Linked DNA regions of Streptomyces hawaiiensis. The protein of the gene in region 1 interacts with the protein of each later gene in a pairwise test. Links are inferred from orthologs where the notes say so. Each region holds a gene or a part of one and is shown in the gene's direction. Other genes may lie near its edges.

Region 1 (3,309 bases):
GGATCTGGGCGGCGACGAGCCCGCGGCGGGGGCCGATGCGGTCCTCTTCGGGCCCGGGGACCGCGGTGAGCCCACCGCGGAGGACTGGGCCCAGGCGGCCGGAACCATCGCCTACGAGATCGTGACCCGGATCGGAACGCGTGTTCCTCGCGTCTATGTGAATGAGGAACAGGACGGGTAACTCGCACAGGGGGACCCGTCACGCGAGGAACGACACACACCCTGACAACAGCGGCACCATCAGGCTCACCGGTTCACCCGACCCGGTGAGTCACCCGATCGGCACCCCGGCGAAGAGGAGCGGTACGTGAGCGAGAGCAGTGCGGAGGTCGTCGCGGACGTCGCCTCCGCGGCCGTCGCGGCCTCCGCCGCGGGGGCGGCGGGGGGCTGGCGCCGGGCGACCGGTCTCGCCGGCGTGGCGATAGGCGTGGTGGCCGCGGGCGCGGCCGCCGGTGTCGCCCTGGAACGGATGACGGTCGGCCGCGGCATGCGCCAGAAGGCCCGGCTCGCCCTGGACTCGGCGGGGCCGTACGGCTCGCTGCGCGGCATGCCCGGCAAGGCGTTCTCGGACGACGGCACGGAGCTGTACTACGAGGTCGACGAGCTCGATCCGGAGGCGGCCCCGGCGGCCATCGGGCCGCGCCGCCGCAGGCTCTTCGGCCGCAAGTCCCCCGCGCCCGTCACGGTCGTCTTCAGCCACGGCTACTGCCTCAGCCAGGACTCCTGGCACTTCCAGCGGGCGGCTCTGCGGGGCGTCGTACGGACCGTGCACTGGGACCAGCGCAGCCACGGCCGGTCCGGGCGGGGTGTGGCGCAGACGCGGGACGACGAGCCGATCACCATCGAGCAGCTGGGCCGGGACCTGAAGGCCGTCATGGACGCGGCCGCCCCCGAGGGGCCGCTCGTGCTCGTGGGGCACTCCATGGGCGGCATGACGGTGATGGCGCTGGCCGACCAGTACCCCGAACTGATCCGGGAGCGGGTCGTCGGGGTCGCCTTCGTGGGGACGTCCTCGGGGCGGCTCGGCGAGGTCAACTACGGCCTGCCCGTCGCCGGGGTCAACGCGGTGCGGCGAGTGCTGCCCGGGGTGCTGAAGGCGCTGGGGCAGCGGGCCGAGCTGGTGGAGAAGGGGCGCCGGGCCACGGCCGACCTGTTCGCCGGGATCATCAAGCGGTACTCGTTCGCGTCCCGGGACGTCGACCCGGCCGTCGCCCGGTTCGCCGAGCGGATGATCGAGAGCACGCCGATCGACGTGGTCGCCGAGTACTACCCGGCGTTCAACGACCACGACAAGACCGAGGCGCTCGTCCACTTCACGGACATGCCGGTGCTCGTCCTGGCCGGGGTGCAGGACCTGGTCACACCGAGTGAGCACAGCGAGGCCATCGCCGATCTGCTTCCCGACGCCGAGCTGGTGCTGGTGCCGGACGCGGGGCACCTGGTGATGCTGGAACACCCGGAAGTGGTCACCGACCGCCTCGCCGACCTGCTCACCCGCACGGGTGCCGTGCCCGCAGGAGCTACCGTGAAGGGCTATGGAAGCACCAGCACCGCACAGCCCGGCTGAGCCCGGATCCGTCCAGATCGTCGTCACGTCCCCCGAGCAGATGCGGGAGCTGGGCCGCCGGCTCGCGAAGCTGCTGCGCGCGGGTGACCTGGTGATGCTCAGCGGGGAGCTCGGCGCGGGCAAGACGACGCTGACCCGCGGCCTGGGCGAGGGGCTCGGCGTGCGCGGAGCCGTCACCTCGCCGACGTTCGTGATCGCCCGGGTGCATCCCCCGCTGGGCGACGGTCCGCCGCTCGTCCATGTCGACGCCTACCGGCTCTCCGGCGGTCTCGACGAGATGGAGGACCTCGATCTCGACGTCTCGCTGCCCGATTCCGTGGTCGTCGTGGAGTGGGGCGAGGGCAAGGTCGAGGAGCTGACGGAGGACCGGCTCCAGGTCCTGATCCACCGGGCCGTGGGCGACACGACCGACGAGGTCCGGCAGATGACGGTCACCGGTGTGGGGGAACGCTGGGCCACGGCGGACCTGAGCGTGCTCGCCGCCTGAGTCCTGATGTGCGCTCATTTGATGAACGTTCCGACAAGACGTCGGCAAGATGTTGCGTTCGGCGTCTCGTGCGTGGTCACATGGTATCCAGTTCGTAGTTAGGTCTACCTAACTTCGTTGCCCCGGCCCTTCGGGAGGCGTCCATGTCGGCTACAGAGAGCAAGGGGCAGCCGCAGCGGTTCGCGGTCGCCGGGGTGTCCATGCGCGACCTGCTGGCGGCCGGTGAGGCGGCGGCGCTGATCTCCACGCCCCCGCGCCCTCCCGAGCCGGAGTTCTCCGAGCGGACCCGCGCACACCGCGAAGCGGCCTGAGGCCCGTCGTTCGGATCAGGCGAGACCTTGCGGACACGGCCTAGCGGACGACCACGACCTTGCGGCCGATCGTCGCGAACGTCCACATCGCGTCGCCGTCCGCGCGGGACTCGCGGATGCCGCCCGTGCGGATCTTCGGGTCGGGGGCGGGGGCGGTCGAACCGGCCACGGCCGCGCTGAAGCCGATGACCACGCCGTCCACCGAGGCGAAGCGCACCACGTGCTCGACCGGGACGCCGTCGGAGCCGGTGACCGCGTTCGAGCGGGACGTCACCGAGTAGCTGCCCGGGGCCGGGTCCACCGCGCTCGGGTCCACCTCGAACGTGCGGCTGACCGCCTCGTCCGCGGCGACCAGCCACACCCGGTCGCCGCGCAGCGAGTACACGACCCGGGCGCCCTTGCCGGAGCCGCCGGGCAGTGCGGTGGGGTCCTTCCTGACCTGGGGCGCCTTCGACGTACCGGCCGCCGGTGCGGCGCCCGCGTGTGCCGCTCTGCCCAGGCCGGCCGGGAGGGTCTGGGCCGCCTGGTGGGCGAGGTAGCCGACCGTCGCGAGGGCCGCGGCGGTGAGCCCGGCCACGATTCCCGAGCTGCTAGCTGCCACCGTTCGTCCCACCTCACGTCGTACATCCCTGTCGTGACGGTAGGTGACGGTAGCAGCAGGTGACGACCCGACAGGCGCGACCGACACGGGCCCCGGGGAGCCGTAGGCTGTTTGCGTGCTCTTGCTCGCTCTGGATACCGCCACGCCCGCCGTCACCGTCGCGCTGCACGACGGACGCGATGTCATCGCCTCGTCGAGTCAGGTGGACGCGCGGCGGCACGGGGAACTGCTGCTGCCGGCGATCGACCGGATGCTCGCCGAGGCCGGTCTGCGGCTCGACGCCGTCACCGGGGTCGTCGCCGGGATCGGTCCGGGACCGTACACCGGGCTGCGCGTCGGTCTG
Region 2 (3,301 bases), 1.3 Mb from region 1 along the record:
TCACCGAGATGGTCGAGATGATGCGCGGCCTCATCGAGCGCGGGCACGCCTACGTCGCCGACGGCAGCGTCTACTTCGACGTCCGTTCCTTCCCCGAGTACCTGGCACTGTCCAACCAGGACATCGACGACCTGCGCCAGCCCGACGAGGGCGTCTCGGGCAAGCGCGACCCGCGCGACTTCGCCATGTGGAAGGCCACCAAGCCCGGCGAGCCCGACTGGGAGACGCCCTGGGGCCGTGGCCGTCCCGGCTGGCACCTGGAGTGCTCGGCGATGGCGCACAAGTACCTCGGCACCGCCTTCGACATCCACGGCGGCGGCCTGGACCTGGTCTTCCCGCACCATGAGAACGAGATCGCCCAGGCCAAGGCCTACGGCGACGACTTCGCGCGGTACTGGGTGCACAACGCCTGGGTCACCATGAGCGGCGAAAAGATGTCCAAGTCGCTCGGCAACTCGGTCCTGGTCAGCGAGATGGTCAAGCGCTGGCGTCCCATCGTGCTGCGCTACTACCTCGGCACCCCGCACTACCGCTCGATGATCGAGTACAGCGAGGAGGCGCTGCGCGAGGCCGAGTCGGCGTTCGCGCGGATCGAGGGCTTCGTGCAGCGCGTGGTGGAGAAGGCCGGCGTCGTCGAGCCCGCTCCCGAGGTGCCGCTCGCCTTCGCCGAGGCCATGGACGACGACCTGGGCGTACCGCAGGCACTCGCCGTGGTGCACACCACCGTCCGGCAGGGCAACAGCGCGCTGGCCGCCGACGACAAGGAAGCCGCCGTGGCCCGGCTCGCCGAGGTCCGCGCGATGCTCGGCGTGCTCGGCCTCGACCCGCTGGACGCCCGGTGGGCCGGGGAGAGCGACCGCGGCGACGACCTGCACGGTGTGGTCGACACGCTCGTCCGCATGGTCCTCGACCAGCGCGAGGCCGCCCGGGCCCGCAAGGACTGGCCCACCGCGGACGCCATCCGCGACCAGCTGAGCCAGTCCGGCCTGGTCATCGAGGACGGCCCGCAGGGACCGCGCTGGAGTCTCGGACCGCGCTGAGACAAGCCCCACGGGCTGATCGATTGTGCCGCCCGGGCCTTGGGGCGGCACACTGCACAGACATAACAGACGTACGTACGAATCACTTCACGGAGACGAGTAGCTCAATGGCCGCGAACAACCGCCGCATGTCCGGCAAGAAGGGCGCGCAGGTCGGCAGTGGCGGCCAGCGACGCCGGGGCCTCGAAGGCAAGGGCCCGACCCCGCCCGCCGAGATGCGCAAGGGGCACAAGAAGAACCGCATCGTCAACGCCAAGGCGAAGCAGGCCGTACGCCGGCCCGTGGCGCGCGGCCGCGGCGGCAAGGGCACGTCCGAGCTGGTCGTCGGACGCAACTCGGTCCTGGAGGCGCTGCGCGAGGGCGTCCCCGCCTCCACGCTCTACGTCCAGCAGTTCATCGACAACGACGAGCGGGTGCGCGAGGCCCTCCAGGTCGCCGCCGAGCGCGGCGGGATCAACCTCATGGAGGCCCCGCGTCCCGAGCTGGACCGGATGACCAACGGTCTCAACCACCAGGGCCTGGTCCTCCAGGTCCCGCCGTACGAGTACGCCCACCCCGAGGACCTGGCGTCCGCCGCCTACGACGGCGGTGAGGACCCGCTGATCGTCGCCCTGGACGGCGTCACCGACCCGCGCAACCTCGGCGCGGTCGTCCGCTCCGTGTCCGCCTTCGGCGGTCACGGCGTCGTCGTCCCCGAGCGCCGCGCGGCCGGTATGACGGCCGGTGCCTGGAAGACGTCCGCCGGCGCCGCGGCCCGCACCCCGGTCGCCCGCGCCACCAACCTCACCCGGGCCCTGGAGGCGTACAAGAAGGCCGGCATCGCGGTCGTCGGCCTGGCCGCCGACGGCGAGGCCGAGATCAGCGAGCTTCAGGCGCTGGACGGCCCGGTCGTCATCGTCGTCGGCAGCGAGGGCAAGGGGCTGTCCCGGCTGGTCGGGGAGACCTGCGACCACCGGGTGCGGATCCCGATGCCGGGCGGCGCCGAGTCGCTCAACGCCGGTGTGGCGGCGGGGATCGTGCTGTACGAGGCGGCCCGCCGACGGCGTTGAACAGGCGTCCGGAACTTCACCCGTACGGGGTAATTCCGGTGTCATCGGGGCGACGGGGACAAGCTTGACGGGGTCCGGACAGATCCGGCGGGTCAAAGCAGTGTCCTAACCCGACGTCACTCGGTTAGATGAGTGTGGACACCAGAACACCCCGCACACCCACGGGGGACCGCTCGTCGGGACTCGACGACGCTCCCGCGCTGAGCATGGTGAAGGTGCCGAGCGACCCGGCGCAGGTCATCGTCAACCACGCGAGCTTTCGCGTGCAGTTGGGCGTCTCGACGCGTCGCGTTCAGTCCCCCCGGGTCGCACGGCATCTGACCGCCACCGAGGACACCGCCCGCATGCCCCTCGCTAGGGGCGAGGCGGACGGGGTCACCGCCCGCCGCCGGCCCGTCGTCTGGAGCGGCAGATCCGCCCCCGACGACACCGGCGCGCACCGGCTTCTGCAAGCCGTGCGGCACGAGAGCGTCCGCCACACCGACGAGCCGGCCTCCGGCACCGGAGCCACCCAGGTCATCTCCCGCGTGGGCCCGGGCTACGACGGCCCCGGACACCAGGGTGCGGGTTACAGCGGCGCCGGCTACGAGGGCGCCGGCTACGAGAACGACCTCACCCAGACCGTCGAGACCCCGGTCGTCGGCCCCCAGCGCACCTACGAGCCCGCCGACGGCACCCGGCTGCTGCCGCCGATGCGCACCGTCGGCAGCGCCTACGACGAACCGGCCTATGAGGACGGCGAGTTCGAGGAGTCCGCCACCGGCGCGGACGACACCGGGCGCCGGGCCAAGCGGCACGGCGACGACCCGGCCCGGCACGCCTACTATCCGGGCCGCCGGATGAACCTCGGCGTCGTCCTGCTCCCGTTGCGCGTCTTCCTCGGCTTCATCTCCATCTACGCCGGCATGGGCAAGCTGTGCGACCCCGTCTACTTCGACGGCGGCAAGCGCGGCTCCATGGTCAAGTGGCTCAACACCCTGCACCCGTGGGAAGTCGCCGAGCCGCTGCGCCAGTTCGCCCTCGAGCACCCGGTCGGCGCCGGTCTGGTCATCGCCTTCGCGCAGGTCATCGTCGGCGTCCTGACGGTCCTGGGCTGCTGGCAGCGCGTCGCCGCGTGCCTGGGCGCCCTGCTGTCGGCCGCGCTGCTGGTCACGGTCAGCTGGAAGAGCGTCCCCGCCTACGAGACCCCCGACATCATCTACCTCGCCGCCT

The links.
Region 2: the proteins of tsaE (region 1) and rlmB interact in binary tests that used the Escherichia coli proteins (3 or more experiments, as listed by UniProt). The link is inferred for Streptomyces hawaiiensis from one-to-one orthologs.

The regions. Positions count from the first base shown.
Region 1 is NZ_CP021978.1:5,281,149-5,284,457, forward strand. The notes cover bases 297-3,294. They hold tsaE (tRNA (adenosine(37)-N6)-threonylcarbamoyltransferase complex ATPase subunit type 1 TsaE), read left to right. Parts: upstream 297-1,535; coding sequence 1,536-2,054; downstream 2,055-3,294. Other genes in these bases: CEB94_RS24540 (alpha/beta fold hydrolase), read left to right, coding at 308-1,567; CEB94_RS24550 (hypothetical protein), read left to right, coding at 2,198-2,365; CEB94_RS24555 (hypothetical protein), read right to left, coding at 2,406-2,966; tsaB (tRNA (adenosine(37)-N6)-threonylcarbamoyltransferase complex dimerization subunit type 1 TsaB), read left to right, coding at 3,082-3,294. Also shown: alr (alanine racemase), read left to right, coding at 1-181; more of tsaB, read left to right, coding at 3,295-3,309. UniProt on the Escherichia coli protein: Required for the formation of a threonylcarbamoyl group on adenosine at position 37 (t(6)A37) in tRNAs that read codons beginning with adenine.
Region 2 is NZ_CP021978.1:4,021,915-4,025,215, reverse strand. What follows is about bases 129-3,118. They hold rlmB (23S rRNA (guanosine(2251)-2'-O)-methyltransferase RlmB), read left to right. Parts: upstream 129-1,147; coding sequence 1,148-2,089; downstream 2,090-3,118. Other genes in these bases: CEB94_RS18375 (DoxX family protein), read left to right, coding at 2,218-3,118; cysS (cysteine--tRNA ligase), read left to right, coding at 129-1,040. Outside these bases: more of cysS, read left to right, coding at 1-128; more of CEB94_RS18375, read left to right, coding at 3,119-3,301. UniProt on the Escherichia coli protein: Specifically methylates the ribose of guanosine 2251 in 23S rRNA.